3 regions of the Geodermatophilus sp. URMC 62 genome follow, and region 2 is predicted to be linked to each of the others. Evidence: riboswitches for the same ligand, from Rfam matches in the RefSeq annotation. Region 2 holds a riboswitch; each other region holds the start of a gene.
The links. Region 2 has a riboswitch for cyclic di-AMP ahead of ACU616_RS18825 (LysM peptidoglycan-binding domain-containing protein). Riboswitches for the same ligand answer to the same signal wherever they lie in the genome.

Region 1 (7,170 bases), 250 kb from region 2:
CCGGCTCCACTCCTCGATCGGCTCGAGCACCCGCTCGAACACGGCGAGCTGCTCGTCGAAGGCCTGCAGCTGACCGATCAGGCCCGTGATCAGCTGACGCTGGCCCCGCACCGCCTGCGCGACCGCCCCGACCTGCGCCGCCGACATGGCCCCGGGCGGCGAGGGCAGGCGCGGCAGCGACAGCCCCGACGGCACCGCGCCGGTGGCCAGCCCGCGCGCCCGGTCGGTGAAGCCGCGCAGCTGGGCGACGAACTCCTCGACCGACCGGCTGACCAGGTTCCCCTGCCCCTGCCCTGGCTTCGTCCCGTCGTCCTGCTCGCTCATGACCCCAGTCTCCCGCCGCCGCGCCCCGCTCGCCGCCCGGTCAGCTGCCGGTCAGCGCCCGCAGCGTCTCGGCGTTGCGGACGGCGTGGCCGTGGCCGTCGTTGTTGAAGTAGGCGTGGACGTCGCGGCCGTCGCGCGCCCACTCCGCGATCCGGTCGGCCCACCAGCGCAGGTCCGCATCGGGGTAGGAGCCGGCGTACAGGGCGGTGTCGTCCGGGCCGTGCAGCCGGACGTAGACGAACGGCGCGGTGGCCCGCAGCACGCAGGGCAGGCCGGCGCCGCTCATCACGCAGTAGGCCGCGCCGTGCCGCTCGAGCAGCGCGAACACCTCCTCGACGTGCCAGCTGGGGTGGCGGAACTCCACGGCCACCCGCACCCAGTCCGGCAGCAGGGAGAGGAAGTACTCCAGGCGGGCGTCGTCGCGGGCCGCGGCCGGGTGCAGCTGCACCAGCAGCACGGCCCGCCGGCCGTCCAGCTCGTGCCAGGCCGCGGTGATCCGCTCGACCCACGCCTCCGGGGCGTACAGCCGCTTGGCGTGGGTGAGCCCGCGCGGGGCCTTGACCGACAGCCGGAAGTGCTCGGGCAGCCGGTCGCGCCAGCCGGCGAAGGTCGCCGTCCGGGGCCAGCGGTAGAAGCTCGCGTTGAGCTCGACGGTGCCGAACCGGCGCACGTAGTGGGCCAGCCGGTCGCGGGGCGGCGTCCCCGGCGGGTAGAGGACGCCGTCCCAGTGGTCGTAGCTCCAGCCGGAGGTGCCGACGTGGACGGCCACCGGTGCCGCCGTCTCAGTGCCCGTGCCGGGCGACGGCGGTGCCGCGGGTGGGGTCGAGGAGGGCGGGAGCGCTCACGGCAGCCGCCACACGGTGGTGCGGCGCAGCCCCGGGCCCTCGGTCTCGGGCACGTCGTAGGCGGCGACGGGCTCCAGCCGCTCGTGCGGCAGGTAGGGCCGCCCCGGGTCGCCGACGAGCACCTCGCAGCCGCGCGCCCGGGCCCGGTCGAGGAAGGGCAGTACCCGCTCGGTCATCTCCCGGTCGTAGCAGACGTCGCCGGCCAGGACGACGTCGACGGCCGGCGGCTCCCGGTCGAGGACGTCGCCGGCCACGCCGATCCCGGTCACCCCGTTCAGGCCGGCGTTGACGCCCACCGCCGTCCGGGAGAACGGGTCGACGTCGCTGGCCAGCACGTGGCCGGCGCCGGCGAGGACGGCGGCGATCGCGACGAGCCCGCTGCCCGACCCCAGGTCGAGGACGCGGCGGCCGGCCACCGTCACCGGCCCGTCGAGGACGGCGCGGGCGAGGGCCTGGCCGCCGGGCCAGGCCGCGGCCCAGAACGGCGGTGCCTCGCCGGCGCCGCCGGCCGCGTCCTCCATCGCCTCCCACAGGGCGACGACGTCGTCGGCGACGTGCAACCGCACCTCCGGGACGAGCGAGGGCCGGCGCACCTGCGTGTGCGCGCGGACGAACCCCACGGGCACCACACGGGTGGCCGGCCCTCGCTGCGTCACGCCCCCAGTGTCACGCGCCGGGTTGGCGACGTGCCGCCACGGCCCGGTGCGGGGCACCGGGGTCCTGTCAGTACCAGCCGGTGGACTGCGAGTGCACCCAAGCGCCGCACGGCGAGCCGTAGCGGCTGTCGATGTAGATCAGGCCCGCGTCGATCTGCCGGTAGCCGTCGGAGGTCTTGGCGATGCCGGTGCTGGCCCAGGTGGAGTCCAGGAACTGCGGGATGCCGTAGGCGGTGCTGGAGGGGTTCTGCGCGTTGGGGTTCCAGCCGCTCTCCTTGCCCCACAGGTTCTCCAGGCAGCTGAACTGCTGGGCGCTGCCCACCTTGCTCATGGCGTAGTCCTTGAAGGAGCCACGGGCGGCCGGCGCGGCGGCAGGTGCAGCCGCCGGGGCGGGCGCGGCCTGCGCCGCGGCGGCCCGCTGAGCGGCCGCAGCCTCGGCCGCGGCCTGCGCCTCGGCCGCGGCCTGGGCCTCCGCGGCGGCCTGGGCCTCGGCGGCGGCCTGGGCCTCGGCGGCGGCGCGGGCGGCCTCCTCCTCGGCGGCGCGGCGGGCGGCCTCCTCGGCGGCGCGGCGGTCGAGCTCGGCCTGGTCGGCGGCGGCCTGCGCCTCGGCGGCGCTGGTCTCCTCGGCGGAGCGCTCGTTGCGGGAGGCGGCGAGGTCCTCGAGCGGCGCGAGGTCGGCGGTCTGCGACGCCGCGGTCCCGGTCGGCTGCCCGCTGAGGCCGAGCTGCTCGGCCACGCTCACCGTGGAGCCGGCCGTCTCGGTGCCGGCCTCGGCGGCCGGGCCGCTCGTGCTCACCACGCCGACGACCAGGGCGCCGGCGGCGGCCGTGGCCAGCAGCAGGGCGGGGCGGCGCGGGCCCAGCGGGGGGCTGCTGCGCCGGGCGCGGGTGCGGGCCGGCAGGCCCAGGCGGCGGGCGCGACGACGGGGGGCGGTGTCCGCGGTGCCGACGGCGGCCATGACGGCGGTGTCGGCGGGCGTCGCGGCTGCGGACAGCTCGACGGTCTCGGGCGTGTGGGCAGGCGTACGCGGGGTGGGGCGGGGCATGAGGGTGAGGGCTCCGAGGGAGAGTGCGCGCGCGGCAGCCCGGTTCGCGGGCAGGGACCGGCGCACGGCGGTCGTCGGGTCCCCGCGCGCGATCGGCGGCGCGGGGTCAGCAGGGCAGGGCGGCGGCCGGACTCAGATGGCGCGGTGGACGCGCACCCGGCGGCACCTGCGGGCCGCGGCGGCCCGGAGGCGGGGCATGCGGAGAGTCTCCGTTTCTTCCGGTGCCGCCTACCGAGTTAGCTGACGGGTTCGGGCGGGAAGAAGCCCTACGCGCTGCGAGCGGAGCTCGGCAGGCGATTCACCCCAGGACTGCGGTGGGTCCCCGGCTCGCGCCCGCGGCTGCGGACACGACTCGGCGGCGTCCGGCCGGGCTCCCCGGAAGGGGACGAGACGACCAGCCGGACGTCAGGAACGGTACGTGTCGTTACCTGCCCGTGACAACAGCGGAACGCGAGATGCACACGTGACACGAGTTACGGTGCAGCCGGCGCACGCCACCCCTCGGCGCCGGCGCAGGTCAGGACGCCGGGTCAGGACGCCGCGGCGACCTCGCTCCGGTTCCCGCCCCGATCGGCGTCCCCGCGCAGCGCCGTGACGTCGGCCGGGTCACCCTCCGGCGTCCGGGGGCCCTCGTCGCGGGCCGCCGCGTCGCGCCGGTCGGCGAGCACCGAGACGTCCTCGGGCAGCGCCCCGGTGCGCACCGTGTCGGTCCGCGGCGCGCCGGTGCCCGCCGGGTCGGGACCGACGTCGTCGCCGCGCAGCACGCGGGCGAGACCGGCCAGGGCGTCGTCGACGTGCCCGGTCAGCACCCGGAGCGTCTCGCGCACCCCCTCCTTCTCGGCGCGCAGCGCGGCCAGCTCCGCCTCGACGGCGGCTCGCTCCCGCTGGGCCTGCGCCGCCGCCGCCCGCCGCGCCTCCTCGGCCTCGCGGTGGACCGCCTGCAGCTCGGCCGCCGCCTCCGCCCGCCGTGCGTCGGCCTCCCGCCGGGCCTGCTCGCGCAGCGCGGTCACCGCCTGGCGCATCTCCGCGACCTTGGCCAGGCGCGCCTCGGCCTCCGCGCGCGCCTCGGCACGCACCTGGTCGGCCTCCTCCTCGGCACGCTGCAGCAGGGCGCGCGCGTCCTCGGGGCTGGGGAGCGACTCCCGCTCGCGCACCAGCTGGGCCAGCCGGCGGCGGGCGTTCTGCAGCTCACCGGAGCAGGCGGCGTAGCGGCTGAGCAGGTGGTCGTTCTCCCGGCGGAGCACCAGCAGCTCGGTCTCGGCCGCGGCCACGTAGTCGTCGACCTGCAGGCAGTCGTACCCGCGCAGTGCGTGTGTGAAGACCGGGCCGGTGCCCAGCAGTCCGTCGAGGCCCCTCGCCGGGACGTGCTCCGCGGCGGTGTTGCCCGTGAAGGCCGTGCGCCTGGCCGCGTCCGCCCCGGCGTCCGGAGCAGTTCCCTGCGAGTGCTTCGACATCCGGTTCCCCCCGGTCCGTCATGCCCGCCCGGGCCCGTCGGGCGATCCAGGTGGTGGGCGCCAGACTCCCAGCGGGTCCCCCGGTCGGGGGGTCGGACCAGGTCACGGGACGGTCACCGACGGAGTGGTCCGCCACGCCGTGGTCGTCCGACTACCGCCTGCAGCCGGAGCCGAGGAATGTCCGTACGGACACCACCGTTGAGCGAGACAGTAGTTGCACTCTCAACCACAGGGAGCACGAGATGCAGTTCGGCGTCTTCTCGGTCAGTGACGTCACGACCGACCCCACCACCGGCCGCGCCCCCAGCGAGGCGGAGCGGATCCAGGCGATCGTCGCGATCGCGCGGAAGGCCGAGGAGGTCGGGCTCGACGTCTTCGCCCTCGGCGAGCACCACAACCCGCCGTTCTTCTCCTCCTCCCCCACCACCACGCTGGCCTACATCGCGGCGCAGACCTCGACGGTGCAGCTGTCGACGGCGACCACGCTGATCACCACCAACGACCCGGTGAAGATCGCCGAGGACTACGCGATGCTGCAGCACCTGGCCGGCGGCCGGGTGGACCTGATGATGGGCCGCGGCAACACCGGGCCGGTCTACCCGTGGTTCGGGCAGGACATCCGCAACGGCATCCCGCTGGCGGTGGAGAACTACGCACTGCTGCGGAAGCTGTGGGACGACGAGGTCGTCGACTGGTCCGGCCGGTTCCGCACGCCGCTGCAGGGCTTCACCTCGACACCGCGCCCGCTCGACGGCGTCCCGCCCTTCGTGTGGCACGGCTCCATCCGCAGCCCGCAGATCGCCGAGCAGGCCGCGTACTACGGCGACGGCTTCTTCTCCAACCACATCTTCTGGCCGGCCGAGCACACCCGGCGGATGGTCGAGTTCTACCGCTCGCGCTTCGAGCACCACGGCCACGGCAGCGCCGACCAGGCGATCGTCGGTCTCGGCGGCCAGGTGTTCGTGCGGAAGAACAGCCAGGACGCCGTCCGGGAGTTCCGGCCCTACTTCGACAACGCGCCGGTCTACGGCCACGGCCCGTCGCTGGAGGACTTCTCCCGCGAGACGCCGCTGACCGTCGGCAGCCCGCAGCAGGTCATCGAGCGCACCCTCGGCTTCCGCGACTACGTCGGCGACTACCAGCGGCAGCTGTTCCTCGTCGACCACGCCGGGCTGCCGCTGACGACCGTGCTCGAGCAGCTGGACGTCCTGGGCGAGGAGGTCGTGCCGGTGCTGCGCCGCGAGTTCGCCGCGCTCAAGCCCGCCCACGTGCCCGACGCCCCCACGCACGCCTCGCTCGTCGCCGCCCGGCAGCGCACCCCGGAGGAGGTCTCGGCATGACCACCCGCAGCACCACCCGCACGCTGGCCGTGGTCAGCGCCGGGCTGTCGACGCCGTCGTCGACCCGGCTGCTGGCCGACCGGCTGGCCGCGGCGACCGTCGCGGCGCTGCGCGAGCGCGGCGAGGACGCCGTCGTCGAGGTCGTCGAGCTGCGCGAGCACGCCCGCGACCTGGCCGACGCCTTCGTCACCGGCTTCCCGGACGCGGCCCTGCGCGCGGCGATCGGGACGGTGACCGGCGCCGACGCGGTCATCGCCGTCACCCCGGTGTTCACCGCCTCCTACAGCGGGCTGTTCAAGTCCTTCGTCGACGTGCTGGAGGAGGACGCGCTGACCGGCACGCCCGTGCTGCTCGGCGCGACCGCCGGGACCGCCCGGCACTCGCTGGTGCTCGAGCACGCGATGCGCCCGCTGTTCGCCCACCTGCGGGCGGTCACCGTGCCGACGGCGGTGTTCGCGGCCAGCGAGGACTGGGCCGGCGGCGACGGCGGTGAGCTGGGCCGGCGGATCGTCCGGGCCGCCGGCGAGCTGGCCGACGTCGTCACCGGGCGGCCCGCGTCGGCGCGCCCGGCCGACCCGTTCGCCGACGTCCCCTCCTTCGAGGACCTGCTCCGCGGCCGCTCCTGACGGGCACGTCCGCGGGAGCGCACCGTGCACCTCCGCGGACGTCCCCGTCAGCGGACGGCGTCCTCCGAGGGTTCGGCGGAGCCGCCCTGGGGTGCCCCGGCCGTCATGAGCTCCACGATCGCGGAGCGGTCGGCGGCCGAGGGCATCCCCCAGCCGGGCTCGTAGCCGTACACCTCCGCCAGCGGCGTGGACGCGCTGCGCCCGGTGAGCACCTCCACCGACTCCGTGCCGATCAGCCCGGGGTGCTCCACGCCGCAGGCCTCCGCCACCTTGAGCAGGTCGCGGCGCAGCGTGGCGAGGTAGCCGGCCAGCCGCACCGACTTCAGCGCCGGGTCCAGGCCGTGCGCCAGCCAGGCGTTCTGGGTGGCGACGCCGGTCGGGCAGGTGTCGGTGTGGCACTTCTGCGCCTGGATGCAGCCGATCGCCAGCATCGCCTCGCGGGCGACGTTGACTGTGTCGCAGCCCAGCGCGAAGGCCACGACCGCGTTGTCGGGCAGGCCGAGCTTGCCGGCGCCGACGAAGGTGACCCGCTCGGCGAGGCCCCGGCGGGCGAAGGTGGAGTAGACGCGCGCGAAGCCGAGCTGGAACGGCAGCGACACCGAGTCGGTGAAGATCAGCGGCGCGGCACCGGTGCCGCCCTCGCCGCCGTCGATCGTCACGAAGTCCACGCCGCGGCCGGTGGTGGCCATGAGCTCGGTCAGCTCGTCCCAGAAGGCCATGTCGCCGACGGCGGACTTGATGCCCACCGGCAGCCCGGTCTCGGCAGCGAGCAGCTCCACCCAGTCGAGCAGGCTGTCGGCGTCGCTGAACTCCGCGTGCCGTGACGGGCTGACGCAGTCGACGCCCTCGGGCACCCCGCGGGCCGCGGCGATCTCGGCCG
Region 2 (7,170 bases):
CATCCGGCTGCCCGAGATGGACGGCTACGTCTGGCACGCGTTCCTGCCCGGCATCCAGCCCGGCCAGCGCTACGGGTACCGCGTGCACGGCCCGAACGACCCCGGGCAGGGGCACCGCTGCAACCCGAACAAGCTGCTGCTCGACCCCTACGCCAAGGCGATCCACGGCGCGATCGACTGGGACGAGGCCTGCTTCGGCTACCGGTTCGGCAGCGACGAGCGCAACGACGACGACTCGGCGCCGCACATGCCGAGGTCCGTCGTCGTCAACCCGTACTTCGACTGGGGCGTCGACCGCCCGCCGAGGACGCCGTACAACAAGACGGTCATCTACGAGGCACACGTCAAGGGCCTGACGATGACCCACCCGCGCATCCCCGAGGAGCTGCGCGGCACCTACGCCGGCATCGCGCACCCCGCGGTCGTCGAGCACCTGCAGTCGCTCGGCATCACCGCGATCGAGCTCATGCCGGTGCACCAGTTCGTGCAGGACGACACCCTGCTGCAGAAGGGACTGCGCAACTACTGGGGCTACAACACGATCGGCTTCTTCGCCCCGCACAACGAGTACGCCCTCCAGACCGACGGGCAGCAGGTGCAGGAGTTCAAGGGCATGGTCCGGACCCTGCACGAGGCGGGCATCGAGGTGATCCTCGACGTCGTCTACAACCACACCGCCGAGGGCAACCACATGGGCCCGACGCTGTCGTTCAAGGGCATCGACAACCGGGCCTACTACCGGCTGGTCGAGGGCGACGAGCAGTACTACATGGACACCACCGGCACCGGGAACTCGCTCAACGTCCGCAACCCGCAGTCGCTGCAGCTGATCATGGACTCGCTGCGCTACTGGGTCACCGAGATGCACGTCGACGGCTTCCGCTTCGACCTGGCCTCCACCCTGGCCCGCCAGTTCCACGAGGTCGACCGGCTCTCGGCGTTCTTCGACCTCGTGCACCAGGACCCGATCGTCAGCCAGGTGAAGCTCATCGCCGAGCCGTGGGACGTCGGCGACGGCGGCTACCAGGTGGGCAACTTCCCGGCCCTGTGGACCGAGTGGAACGGCAAGTACCGCGACACCGTCCGCGACTTCTGGCGCGGCGAGGACGCGACCATCGGCGAGTTCGCCAGCCGGATCTCCGGCTCGGCCGACCTCTACAAGCACTCCGGGCGCCGGCCGGTGGCGAGCATCAACTTCGTCACCGCCCACGACGGGTTCACCCTCACCGACCTCGTCTCCTACAACGAGAAGCACAACGAGGCCAACGGCGAGGGCAACAACGACGGCGAGAGCCACAACCGCAGCTGGAACTGCGGTGTGGAGGGACCGACCGACGACCCCGAGGTGCTCGCGCTGCGGGCGCGGCAGCGGCGCAACTTCATCGCCTCGCTGATGCTCTCCCAGGGCGTGCCGATGCTGCTGCACGGCGACGAGCTGGGCCGCACGCAGAACGGCAACAACAACGGCTACTGCCAGGACTCCGAGCTCACCTGGATCGACTGGAGCGACGTCGACGAGGGGCTGCTGGAGTTCACCAAGCTGGTGACCCGGCTGCGCACCGAGCACCCGACGTTCCGCCGTCGCCGGTTCTTCCACGGCCGGCCGGTGCGCCGGGAGGAGGGCGACCCGGTGCAGGACGTCGCCTGGTTCACCCCTGGCGGCGAGCTGATGAGCGACGAGGACTGGGACGCCGGCTACGCCAAGTCGCTGGCCATGTACCTCAACGGCCACGGCATCCGGGAGACCGACGAGCGCGGCGAGGACGTCGTCGACGACTGCTTCTACCTGGCCTTCAACGCCTCCCACGAGCCGATCGAGTACACGTTGCCCTCCGGCGACTACGCCGAGGGCTGGACCGTCGTGGTCGACACCGCCGAGTTCGGCGAGGTGGAGGCGGTGCAGGTCAAGGCCGGGGACACCGTGACCGTCGGGGCCCGCGCCACCGTCGTGCTGATGGCGGCGCCGTGAGCGAGGCCCCGCAGGGGACGGACGCCGCTCTCGAGCGCCGGCGGGCCGTCCCGACGGCGACCTACCGGCTGCAGGTGACCGCCGCCTCCACCCTGGACGACGCGGCGGCCGTGGCCGGCTACCTCGCCGATCTCGGTGTCAGCCACGCGTACTCCTCGCCGCTGCTGCGGTCGGCGGCGGGCAGCACGCACGGCTACGACACCGTCGACCACGCGCACGTCGACGAGTCGCGCGGCGGGCAGGCCGGCTTCGACCGGCTCGTCGCCGCGCTGCACGAGCACGGCCTGGGCCTGGTGCTCGACCTGGTGCCCAACCACATGGGCGTGGCCGACCCGGCCGAGGCGCCGTGGTGGTGGGACGTGCTGCAGCACGGGCGCGACAGCGCCCACGCCTCGGCGTTCGACGTCGACTGGGACTTCGGGAACGGCCGGGTCCGCATCCCGGTCCTGGGGTCGGCCGACGACGTGGAGAAGCTGGAGGTGGTGGACGGGGAGCTGCGGTACTACGACAACCGCTTCCCCCTCGCCCCCGGCACGGGCGAGGGGACGCCGCAGGAGGTGCACGACCGGCAGCACTACGAGCTGGTCGACTGGCGGCGCGCGGACTCCGACCTGAACTACCGCCGGTTCTTCGCCATCAACACCCTCGCCGGGCTGCGGGTGGAGGACCCCGAGGTCTTCGACGCCACCCACGAGCTGGTGCTGCGGATGGTCGCCGAGGGCGCCGTCGACGGGCTGCGGATCGACCACCCCGACGGCCTCGCCGACCCCAAGGGCTACCTCGACCGGCTGGCCGAGGGCTCCGGCGGCCGGTGGACCGTGGTCGAGAAGATCCTCGAGCCCGGTGAGGACCTGCCGGAGAGCTGGGCGACGGCGGGCACCACCGGCTACGACGCGCTCGCCGAGGTCGACGACGTGCTGGTCGACCCGGCCGGCGAGGCGGCGCTGACCGCGCTGGACACCGAGCTGTCGGGCCGCGAGGTCGACTACGCGCAGCTGGTGCACGACTGCAAGCGCGAGGTGACCGACGGGATCCTCGGCTCGGAGGTGGCCCGGCTGGTGCGGGTGATCGGCGAGCTGCCCGGCGTCGACCGGGAGCGGCAGACCGAGGCGCTGGCCGAGCTGCTGGCCGGCTTCGGCGTCTACCGCTCCTACCTGCCCGACGGCCGCGAGCACCTCGACGCGGCGGTGGCCGCCGTCCGCGACCGCCGGCCCGACCTGGTCGCCGCCGTGGACGCCCTCTACCCGGTGCTGTCCCAGGCCGGCACCGAGGCGGCCACCCGCTTCGAGCAGACCAGCGGCCCGGTGATGGCCAAGGGCGTCGAGGACAGCGCCTACTACCGCTGGGCGCGGTTCGTGGTGCTCAACGAGGTCGGCGGGGACCCGGCGCGGTTCGGCTCCACGGTCGAGGAGTTCCACGCGGCGCAGGCCCGGCGGGCCGAACGCCGGCCGGAGTCGATGACCACGCTGACCACCCACGACACCAAGCGCAGCGAGGACACCCGCGCCCGGCTCGCCGTCCTCGCCGAGGTGCCCACCGAGTGGGCCGACCTCGTGCGCGGCTGGCTGTCGCGGCACCCGCTGCCCGACCGGCCGCTGGCGCACCTGGTCTGGCAGAACCTGGTGGGCGCGTGGCCGCTGTCGCGCGAGCGGGCGCACGCCTACGCCGAGAAGGCCGCCCGCGAGGCCGGCCTGTCGACGACGTGGACCGACGTCGACGAGGCGTTCGAGGCACAGCTGCACGCCCTGGTGGACGCCGCCTACGACGACCCGGCGACCACCGGCGAGATCGAGGCGTTCGTCGACCGCGTCGGCGCGGCCGGGCGGTCCAACGCGCTGGCGCAGAAGCTGCTGCAGCTGACGATGCCCGGCGTCCCCGACGTCTACCAGGGCACCGAGCTCGAGGACCGCTCGCTGGTCGACCCGGACAACCGCCGTCCGGTCGACTACGACCTGCGCCGGCAGCTGCTGGCCCGGCTCGACGAGGGCTGGGTCCCCGAGGTGGACGACACCGGCGCGGCCAAGCTGCTCGTCGTCTCCCGGGTGCTGCGGCTGCGCCGCGACTCCCCGGAGCTGTTCGCCGGCTACCGCCCGGTGGAGGTCACCGGGTCGGCCGCCGGCCACGTGGTCGCCTTCGACCGGGGCGCCGACGGGGGCGACGGCGCGGTGACCGCGGCGACCCGGCTGCCCGTGGGCCTGGCGGCCACCGGCTGGGGCGGCACGGCGCTGGCCCTCCCGACCGGCGCCTGGCGCGACGTCCTCACCGGCACGCGGGTGGTCTCCGACGCCGACGGCGTCCCGGTCGGCGAGCTGCTCGCCCGGCTGCCGGTGGCCCTGCTGGTCCGCGACTGACGAAGGACCTCACTGCCCCCCACTGCTCGCACGCTCGCGGCGGGCCCTTGCAGTGAGGCCAAGTGCGACACAGCTCACGTCCCCGTCGTCGACGGGGGCGTGAGCTGCGCGGACGTCCGGCGCCGGCCCGGCCGGCGGGCGTGACACGCCTGGGACCCGTGGGGCGCGACGTGCCGCGCCGTGATGTGGCCGTTACCTTTGCCCACGCACCCGGCCGACAGAGAGCCGCGTGCCGGAGCCGGTCCGCCGAACCCCGTCCGCCGGCCTCCGTTCCACTGCACATCCAGGACGGGGGTGGGGGACCCATTCCGGCGCCTGCCACCACGGTCACGGGGACCGGGCAGCGCCTTGGGGTGAGGCCGCACGACGTGTGGCCGGGGCACCGATCGCTCCGAACCCGACAGCTCACCTCGCAGGCGGCGGATCGGAGTCCCCCCATGCGCACGTCCACCTCCCTGCTCCGCCGTGCCGTCCTCACGACCGGCGTGGCCGCTGCCGCGCTCGGCGTGGCCGCCGGTCCCGCCTCGGCCGCCGCCCCCAACGACTGGGACGCCGTCGCCCAGTGCGAGTCCGGCGGCAACTGGAGCATCAACACCGGCAACGGCTACTACGGCGGCCTGCAGTTCAGCCAGAGCACCTGGGCCGCCTTCGGCGGCACGGCCTACGCCGCGCGCGCCGACCTGGCGACCAAGGCGCAGCAGATCGCCGTCGGTGAGAAGACCCTCGACGCCCAGGGCCCGGGCGCCTGGCCCACCTGTGGCAAGGGCCTGAACCCGTCCGCGCCCGAGGCCGGCGCGGCCCCGGCCGCGGCTCCCGCTCCGGCGCCGGCCGCCGCTCCCGCTCCGGCGGAGCGGGAGCCCGTGGCCGCCTCGCGCGCCGACCGGCCGTCGGGTGGCAGCTACACGGTCGCCGCCGGCGACACGCTGTCGACGATCGCCGCGGCCCACGGCACGACCTGGGAGGCCCTGTTCGACCTGAACCAGGGCACGGTCAGCGACGCCGACCAGATCTTCGTCGGCCAGGTCCTGCAGCTCCCCTGACGCCGCGCGGCAGCCGGGGGACGCGCTCCCCCGGCTGCCGCCGCAGCGGTTGGCCCGCCGGTGGGCGGGCACCAACCTCCGGTCACCCCGCACGACCCCTGGAGGCCCCCGCATGTCCGCACCCGTCGAGTTCGCCGTCTGGGCGCCGGTCCCCGAGCGGGTCCGGCTGCAGGTCGACGGAACGGTGCACGAGATGCGCCGGGACGACACCGGCTGGTGGCGCGCCGAGGTCGAGGCCGCACCCGAGGCCGACTACGGCTACCTGCTCGGCGACGACGACACGCCCCGTCCCGACCCGCGCTCGCGCCGCCAGCCCGAGGGCGTGCACGGGCTGTCCCGCCGCTACGACCCGGCCACGTACGCGTGGGGTGACCGCGCCTGGACCGGCCGCCCGCTGGCCGGGGGGGTCGTCTACGAGCTGCACGTCGGCACTTTCACGCCCGAGGGCACCCTCGACGCCGCGATCGGCCGGCTCGACCACCTCGTCGACCTCGGGATCGACTTCGTCGAGCTGCTGCCGGTCAACGGCTTCGACGGCACGCACAACTGGGGCTACGACGGCGTCCTCTGGTACGCGGTGCAGGAGAGCTACGGCGGCCCTGCGGCCTACCAGCGCTTCGTCGACGCCTGCCACCAGCGTGGCCTCGGCGTCGTCCAGGACGTCGTCTACAACCACCTCGGCCCGTCCGGGAACTACCTGCCGCTGTTCATGCCCGTCTTCAGCGAGGGCGGGGCGAACACCTGGGGCAGCTCGGTCAACCTCTCCGGCCCGGACTCCGACGAGGTGCGGCGCTACATCCTGGACAACGCGCTGATGTGGCTGCGCGACATGCACGTCGACGGGCTGCGGCTGGACGCCGTCCACGCGCTGGTCGACGAGCGCGCCACCCACGTGCTCGAGGAGATGGCGCAGGAGGTCGACCGGCTGTCGGTCGCCGTCGGCCGGCCGCTGACCCTCATCGCCGAGAGCGACCTCAACGACCCGCGCACGGTCACGCCCCGCATCGCCGGCGGCCTCGGCATCTCCGCGCAGTGGAGCGACGACTTCCACCACGCGCTGCACTCGACCCTGACCGGCGAGGGGCAGGGCTACTACGGCGACTTCGCCGCGGCCGGGCTGTCCGGGCTGGCCAAGACGCTCACCGGCGCCTTCTTCCACGACGGCGCGTGGTCGAGCTTCCGGCGCCGGCACCACGGCCGCCCGGTGGACACCGCGGCGCTGCCGGGCTGGAAGTTCCTCGGCTACCTGCAGGACCACGACCAGATCGGCAACCGCGCGATCGGCGACCGCGTCTCGGCGTCCCTCTCCCCCGGCCTGCTCGCCGTCGGCGCCACGCTGGTGCTGACCAGCCCGTTCACCCCGATGCTGTTCATGGGCGAGGAGTGGGGCGCCTCGACGCCGTGGCAGTTCTTCACCAGCCACACCGACCCGGAGATCGGCCGGGCGACGGCCGAGGGGCGCAAGGGCGAGTTCGCCGGGCACGGGTGGGACGCCGACGAGGTGCCCGACCCGCAGGACCCCGAGACCTTCCGGCGCTCGAAGCTGGACTGGGCGGAGGTGCAGCGCGAGCCGCACGCGCACCTGCTCGGCGTGCACCGCGCGCTGATCGCCCTGCGGCGCGCCCACCCCGACCTCGTCGACCCCGACCTGTCGTCGGTGGCGGTCAGCTGGGACGACGCCGACCGGTGGCTGGTGGTGCACCGCGGGTCGCTGCGCATCGTGGCCAACCTCTCCGGCGAGCCCCGCGAGGTCGACCTCGACGTGCCGGCGCACGACGTGCTGTTCGCCAGCGGTGAGCTGCCCGCGCTC
Region 3 (7,170 bases), 2.5 Mb from region 2:
TGGGAGCACGTCGTCGGCGACGTCAGCGGGCTGCCGGCGCCGTGGACGTCGACCCCGGCGTCGTGACCCGCTGGGAGGTCCGCCTGACCTCGGGCGCCACGGCGGCCTTCGTCCGGGGCCTGCTGCAGCGGGTCAGCGCGCCCGGGCAGCCGCCGCGTCCCTGACCGGCGGCTGCAGGGCCGCCGGGTCGGACAGCAGCGCACCGGCGGCCGAGACCACCGCCAGGACGGCGGCCGGCACGAGCCCGGCGAGGTCGGCCAGGGCGGCGACCGCGCCCCCGAGCACGGCGAGCTTCGTGACGACGAGCAGCGCCCGCGCCCGGACGACGGCACGGGGCGCGGCGAACAGACCCCACAGCACCGCCGCAGCTGCCGGCAGACCCGCTCCGAGGAGCACCCGGAGGGCGGCCGCCTCCGGCACGGTGGCCCCCCACCAGGCCAGGACGCCCAGCGCCGCCATCTCCGAGAGGAGGGCGGCGACCGCTCCCGTCCACGCCCCTGTGCGTCGCATCCCGGCCTTCTGACGTGAGCAGTGCTCTCGTTCGCGAGCAGCGTTCCACACCAGCCGGCCGGGGTCCAGACGCAGCGGAGCCCCGGCTCCCGCGAGGGGCCGGGGCTCCGCCAGCGGTCGCTGCGTCAGGTGAGGCGGCGGGCGCCGGCGTAGCCGCCCATCGCGTCGATGCTGGCCACCTTGACGACGTCGCCGGAGGTGGGGGCGTGCACCATCTGGCCGTTGCCGACGTAGATGCCGACGTGGCTGACCGGGCTGTAGAAGAAGACCAGGTCACCGGGCTGCAGGTCGGCCCGGGAGACCGCGGTGCCCATGCGCGACTGCATGCCGCTGGAGTGCGGGAGGCTGATGCCCGCGGCGCGGAAGGCGTACTGGGTCAGGCCGGAGCAGTCGAAGGAGCCCGGGCCGGCCGCCGCCCACACGTAGGGCTTGCCGCGCTGGGCCATGGCCACCACCGTCGCGGCCGCGCCGCTGCCCCCACCGGACGGCACGGCGGCCGGGGCGCTCGAGGTCGGGGACGACGACGAGGACGAGGAGCCCGAGGACGACGCGGGCGCGCTCCCGGAGGTCGCGGCGGCGCGCTCCTCGTCGCGGCTGGCCCGCTGGGCCTCCTCGGCGGCGTGCGCGGCGGCGGCGGCCTCGAGGGCGGCGCGCTTCTCCTCGGCGCTCAGCCGGGCGAAGTCGGCCTGGTACTCGGCGATCTGCGCCTCGAGGCCGGCCTGCTGGCTGGCGACGTCGTCGTACCGGCGCTGGGCCTCGGCGGCGGCCTCGGCGGCCGCCGTCTGCGCCGCGGTCGCGGTCTCGGTGGCCGTGACGGCCTCGCCGAGCAGGCCGTTCTGGTACCCGGCGACGCCCTGGAGCAGGGTCACCCGGTCGACGAACTCGTCGGCGTCCTGGCTGGTCATGAGGGCCTGCAGCGGGCCCATCGCGTCGCCGGTGTAGGCCGACCGGGCGATCCCGACCACCTGCTCGCGGGCGGTGTCCACCGACGCCTGGGCCTGGGCCAGCGTCGCGGCCGCGGCCTCGGCGGCGGCCTGCTGGGCGGCCAGCCCCTCGCGCGCCTCGTTGAACCGCTCCGTGACGACCTCGAGGTCGTGCCCGCGGGCGGCGACGAGCTCGGCGGCCTCGGCCGCCGTGGTGGGCTCCTCGGCGGCGGCCGGCGCGGGGACGCTCCCCAGACCGAGGCCGATGCCCACGGCGCCGACGAGGGCGAGGACGGCGCGGCGGCGCGACCGGGTGGTCACGGGCAGGCCGGGGACGGACGTGCTCAGGGGCGCCACGGGTCGGCGTCTCTCCTTCTCCTCCCAGGCCGCCTACCGGGTTAGCTGACGGGTTCGGGCGTGGAGTCGCCCGGCGCGCGCGGACCGCGCACGCTTCACCCCGGGACTGCGTTGGGTCCCCGGCCCGGTCCCCCTCGGGGAGGACCGGCTCGACGGCGTCCACGGGGTGTCACCCAGGTAGGTGACGGAACGCCCCGTTGGACGTACACAGCGTAAGGGTGTAACCGGCTCGTGACAATGAGTACTTTCCCGTCGTCCCGCTCACACCCGACCGGTGGGTCGCCGCCCGGTTCCGGCACACCCGTTTGGGAGGGTGCCGGGACGAGCACGAGTCGGGCATGTCCTCCTCCACGCGCTCGCGCCTCGCCCGGCCGCTCGTCGTGCTCGCCCTCCTCGGCTCGCTGGTCGCCTGCGGCGACAACACCGACTTCTCCCGGGGGCCCACCAACTGCGACTCCAGCGGGGAGGACGCGAGCAACCCCAACGACGCCAGCTGCCAGGAGACCGGCGAGAACCCGGGCAACGACGCGCCGACCACCGACGACGCCAACCCCGGCGGCTGAGCGCTGCCCCGGACCGTCGGCGGGCGCGCGACCGCCCGGGTCGTGAGCCGGTGAGCCGGGGACGGAGGTGGACGGCGGCCGGGCCGGGCGCCGCGACGCGCGCGCTCCTGGCCGGCGCCCGGCGCCTGCTGCGCGGCCGCGATCTCGCCCTCATCGCCGCCGGGCTGACCTTCTACGCGGGCATCGCGGTCGTGCCGCTGCTGCTGGTGGCCGTGCGGCTCACCGCGCTGGCCACCTCGCCCGCCGAGGTGCGCGCGCTCGTCGGCCGGCTGACCGAGCTGCTGCCGGCCGAGCTGGGCGCGCCCGGCGCGGTCGAGCGGCTGGCCTCCGCCGGGGTCCGGCTGGACCTGCTCGGCTTCGTCCTGGCGCTGGTGCCCCTCTCCTTCTACGGCGAGGGCCTGCGCCGCGCCCTGCTGCGCTTCAGCCGGCAGCGGGACACCGACACCCTCACCGGCTGGCGCGGACGGCTGCTCACGCTGCCGCTGGTCGTCGTGACGCCCGTGCTGCTGTACCCGCTGCTGCTGGCCGCCCGCTTCATGGCCGACCTGGCCCAGCAGGACGGCGTGGGCCCGGCGGTCGGCCGTTTCTTCGTCGGCTACTACTCGGTGCTGTTCGTCCTCACCGTGCCCCTCGCCTGGGGCTTCGGCGTGGTCGCCGCCGGCCGGCACCGCCGGCGCGCGGTGGCGTGCGGCGCCCTGTTCACCGCGGCGTGCCTGTCGGGGTTCCTGCAGGGGTTCGTGGTGTTCCTGTCGCTGCCCCTGGACCTCGGGGCGCCCTTCGGCGGCCTCGTCGCCGTGGGCGCGGTGGTGGCCGTCGGCCTCTGGATGTTCCTGCTGCACCTGGTGCTGCTGGCCGGGTGGCTGCTCACCCAGTCCCTCGACGAGCTCCTGGGCCGGCGGCAGCAGGAGGACTACCCCGACGGGAAGCCCGGCGCGAACCCCGGCGGCAGCCCGGGCACGGGCAGCTCCGGCCCCGGCAGCGCCGGTGCCACCGGCGGCTCGGGCGCCGGTTCCGGTGCCGGCTCGGGGGCCGGTTCGGGGGCCGGTTCCGGTGCCGGTGGCGGCGGCTCGGGGGCCGGCGCGGGCTCCGGGGCCGGCGCCTCGGGCGCGGGGGCGGGCGGCGGCGGCTCGGGCGCCGAGGACGTCTCCGGCGCGGGCCGGGGGTCCGGCGCGGGGGCGGCCGGGGGTTCGGGAGCCGGCTCGACGTAGGCGCTGCCGTTGCTCACCAGGATCGACACCTGCTGGCCGGGGACGGCGCGGCCGCCGCGCGGGGGGCTGGTGCCCAGCAGCGCTCCCTCCGCCTCGTCGCTGTCGACGCGCACGGTCCGGGAGGTGAACCCGGCGTCGGCGAGCGCGCGCTCGCAGGCCCGCACGCTGGAGCACCCGGGCACCGGCCGGGTGTTGCCGTCCTGCACGGTGGGGTCGGCGGGCGGGAACTCGCCGCTGCCGCGGGCCTGCAGCACCGGCGCCATCGCGTCGTGCCAGATCGTGGCGCCCTTCCCGCCGCCGAAGCCGCCGACGTCCTCGTTGCGCTTGGGGTTGAGCACCATGACGCTCGCGGTGATCTCGGGCGTGTAGCCCACGAAGGCCACCGAGTAGTTGTCCTGCGAGGTGCCCGTCTTGCCGGCGATCTGGTGCCCCGGCACGTAGGCGCGCGACCCGGTCTGCCCGGGATTGCCCGGCTCGACGTCCTTGCGCAGCATCTGGGTGAGGGTGTCGGCCACGCCCGGCGGGACCGCCTCCGGCGTGCAGCGGTCGCCGACGTCCAGCGGCTCGCCGTCGGCACCGACGGCGGGCTCGCCGTGCGCGTCGAGGACGGAGGTGACCGGGACGACGTCGCACCGGGTGCCGCTGGCGGCGAAGGTGGAGTACGCGCTCGCGAGCGCCAGCGGGCTGGTGGCCTCGGCGCCGAAGGTGAACGAGCCGCGGTTCTCGTCGACGATCTGCTGGGCCAGGCCCGGCGGGCTGAACTGGAACAGTCCCGCCGCCTCGGCCATCCGCACCGGCTCCTCGACGCTGCCCAGGGCGTCCTCGAGCGCGAGGAAGTAGGTGTTCGACGACTGGTAGAGCGCCGTGGTCAGGTCGAGGGTCGGCCGGTAGCCCGACCCGGCGTTGCGCACGCAGTACCGGCCGTCGGTGGCGCGGCCCTCGCAGGGGCCGCCGTACACCCGCGACACGTAGGGGTCGGGCGCGGTGAGCGTGTAGTGCGCCGAGAAGCCGCGGGCCAGCGCGGCGGCGGCCACGAACACCTTGTAGGTGGAGCCCGAGCCCTGGCTGGGCCAGGTGTTGAGGTTGAACGACTCCTGCGTCGGGTCGGCCCGGTCGTAGCCGAAGGTCCGGTTGACGCTCATGGCCAGCAGGTGGCCGGTGCCGGGCTCGACGGCGGTGAACATGCCGGCCAGCGAGTCCTCCGGCGCCAGCGTCTGCCGCACGGCGGCGTCGGCGGAGCGCTGCAGCTCCGGGTCCAGCGTCGTCTGCACGACGTAGCCGCCGTTGTCGAGCTGCTCCTGGGTCAGGCCGAGGTCCTCGATCAGGTGCCGCTGCACGAAGTCGCAGACGAACGGGCCGACGCTGGCCTGCACGCAGCCGCGGGGCGGGGCCGGCCCGGGCGCGAGCCCGAGCGGCTCGGCCTGCGCGGCGGCGGCCTCGTCGGCGGTGACGAGGCCCTGCTCGGCCATCCGCGACAGCACCTCGTCGCGGCGCGCCGTGGCCGCCTCCGGGGCGGTGAACGGGTCGTCGGAGGTGGGGCTCTGCACCAGCCCGGCCAGCAGCGCCGCCTGCGGCAGGGTCAGCGCGGCGGCGTCGACGCCGAAGAAGGCGCGGGCGGCGGGCTGGACGCCGTAGGCGTTCTGGCCGAAGTAGACCAGGTTGAGGTAGCGGGTGAGGATCTCGTCCTTGCTGTAGGCGTCCTCGACCGCCAGCGCCAGGCGGGCCTCGCGCACCTTGCGGCCGAGCGTCTGCTCCGTGGCCGCCGCGCGCTCCTCGGCGGTGTCGGCGGTCTGCAGCAGGGTCTGCTTGACCAGCTGCTGGGTGAGCGTCGACCCGCCCTCCTCCACGCCGCCGGCGGCGATGTTCATGGCCAGCGCGCGCGCCGTCCCCTGCACATCGAGGCCGTGGTGCTCGTAGAAGCGGGCGTCCTCGATGGCCACCATCGCCTGCTTCATCACCTCGGCGATCTCGCCGGGCTCCACCGGGTCGCGGTTCTCGTCGTAGAAGTACGTGATCGGCTCGCCGTCCGCCGCGAGCAGGACGGTGTTGCCCGCCGGCGGGTCGACGGTCAGCTCGGTGGGGAGGTCGCCGAGCAGGCCGGTCGACTGCTGGGCGGCGAGCGAGGGCACGCCGACCCACGGCAGGAGCAGCCCGGCCACCAGGGCACCGGCGACCAGGATCACGGCGGCCAGCCGCACCAGCGTGCCCAGCCGGCTCGGCAGCGGGTCCATGGGGCTCCCTCCTCGGGCCGCGCACACTGCAACAGGAATCGGTGCGGGTCACAACCACCCGCGCCGTACGTCCTCCGGACGGGGACGGACGGACCGGTGCCGCTCAGCCGCTCAGCACGGCGGGCAGGTCGTCGCGGTGCAGCACGACCAGCGTGCTGACCGCGCGGGTCAGCACCACGTAGAGCCGGTGGAGCCCGCGCGGCTCGGCGGCCACGATCGCCGCGGGGTCGGCGACGACGACGGCGTCGAACTCCAGCCCCTTGGCAAGCGTCGCGGGCACGACGGCGACCCGCGCGGCGGCCGCGCCGTCGTCGGCGAGCACCGCGGCCGGCAGGCCGGCGTCCTGCAGCAGCCGCGCCACGTCGGGCACCGCGGCGTCGGCGCAGACGACGCCGACCGACCCCGGCCCCGCGGCGAGCCCGGCCACCACGCCGGCCAGCGGCCCGGCCAGGTCGGGGACCGGCCGCACCTGCAGGGAGCCGGGGTCCCGGCGCACGGCCGTGGCCGCCGGCAGGCCGGGGGCGATGGCCGGCAGCAGCCGGTTGGCGTAGTCGAGGACCTCCCCCGGCACCCGGTAGCCGCGCGTCAGCGGGTGGACGGCGGTGTCGGGGCGGCCGAGGCCGGCCAGCGTGGGGGACCAGTCGGCCGCCGACCAGGGGCTGGTCGCCTGCGCGAGGTCACCGAGCACGGTGAGCGACCCCGCGGCCAGCCGGCGGGCGACCGCCCGGCACTGCATGGGCGAGAGGTCCTGCGCCTCGTCGACGACGACGTGCCCGTAGCCGCCGGTGCGCTCCAGCAGCCCGGCCGCCTCGTCGACCAGGACGGCGTCGGCCGCGGTCCACGGCGTGCTGCGCACCGACCGGGCGGGCGGGCGGCGCAGCAGGGCCTGCTCGTCGTCGGTGAGCACGCCGCGGGCCGCACGGGCGAGGACGGCCGGGTCGGACAGCAGCGCGGCGACCAGCCCGGCGGCGTCCCGGGCCGGCCAGACGGCGTCGCAGAACGCGCGCACCTCGGCGCTGCGGGCGGCCCGGCGGGTCTCGGCGTCGGTCGGGCTGCCGCCGGCCTCCTCCGTCTGCCGTCGCGCGTCCTCGGCCAGCAGCATCGCCAGCCGCTCCCGGCCGGCGGTGTGGTGGAGGCGCTGCTGGTCGTCGGGGACCCGCCCGCGGCGGCGCAGGTCGTCGACGTGGCGCTTGAGCCGCTCCACCGGCACCCGCCAGCGGCGGCCGGCGAGCGGGACCAGCACGTCCTCGGTGGGCTTGGCGATCGACCCCCACAGCGCGCGCGAGAGCACCTCGGCCATGCGGGCGTCCCCCTTGAGGACGGCGACCTCCGGCGGGTCCTGCGCCCGCACCGGCACCCGGCCGGTGAGCTCGGCGAC

Region 1: another riboswitch for cyclic di-AMP. It lies ahead of ACU616_RS19995 (aggregation-promoting factor C-terminal-like domain-containing protein); the one in region 2 lies ahead of ACU616_RS18825 (LysM peptidoglycan-binding domain-containing protein).
Region 3: another riboswitch for cyclic di-AMP. It lies ahead of ACU616_RS06820 (C40 family peptidase); the one in region 2 lies ahead of ACU616_RS18825 (LysM peptidoglycan-binding domain-containing protein).

Annotation. Positions count from the first base shown of each region.
Region 1 covers NZ_JBRFHY010000001.1:4,123,159-4,130,328, reverse strand. Annotated here, with positions in the region: gene ACU616_RS20010 (hypothetical protein) at 1-324, opposite strand, end outside; gene ACU616_RS20005 (DUF72 domain-containing protein) at 365-1,093, opposite strand; gene ACU616_RS20000 (class I SAM-dependent methyltransferase) at 1,166-1,825, opposite strand; gene ACU616_RS19995 (aggregation-promoting factor C-terminal-like domain-containing protein) at 1,893-2,870, opposite strand; cyclic di-AMP (ydaO/yuaA leader) riboswitch at 3,081-3,238, opposite strand; gene ACU616_RS19990 (hypothetical protein) at 3,401-4,324, opposite strand; gene ACU616_RS19985 (LLM class flavin-dependent oxidoreductase) at 4,567-5,664, shown strand; gene ACU616_RS19980 (FMN reductase) at 5,661-6,290, shown strand; gene ACU616_RS19975 (FMN-binding glutamate synthase family protein) at 6,338-7,170, opposite strand, start outside.
Region 2 covers NZ_JBRFHY010000001.1:3,871,086-3,878,255, reverse strand. Annotated here, with positions in the region: gene glgX (glycogen debranching protein GlgX) at 1-1,969, shown strand, start outside; gene treY (malto-oligosyltrehalose synthase) at 1,966-4,320, shown strand; cyclic di-AMP (ydaO/yuaA leader) riboswitch at 4,587-4,752, shown strand; gene ACU616_RS18825 (LysM peptidoglycan-binding domain-containing protein) at 4,758-5,360, shown strand; gene treZ (malto-oligosyltrehalose trehalohydrolase) at 5,473-7,170, shown strand, end outside.
Region 3 covers NZ_JBRFHY010000001.1:1,420,403-1,427,572, forward strand. Annotated here, with positions in the region: gene ACU616_RS06810 (hypothetical protein) at 1-66, shown strand, start outside; gene ACU616_RS06815 (DUF2568 domain-containing protein) at 133-510, opposite strand; gene ACU616_RS06820 (C40 family peptidase) at 636-1,790, opposite strand; cyclic di-AMP (ydaO/yuaA leader) riboswitch at 1,807-1,940, opposite strand; gene ACU616_RS06825 (hypothetical protein) at 2,129-2,353, shown strand; partial or broken gene ACU616_RS06830 (YhjD/YihY/BrkB family envelope integrity protein) at 2,404-3,222, shown strand; gene ACU616_RS06835 (transglycosylase domain-containing protein) at 3,264-5,792, opposite strand; gene ACU616_RS06840 (HelD family protein) at 5,896-7,170, opposite strand, start outside.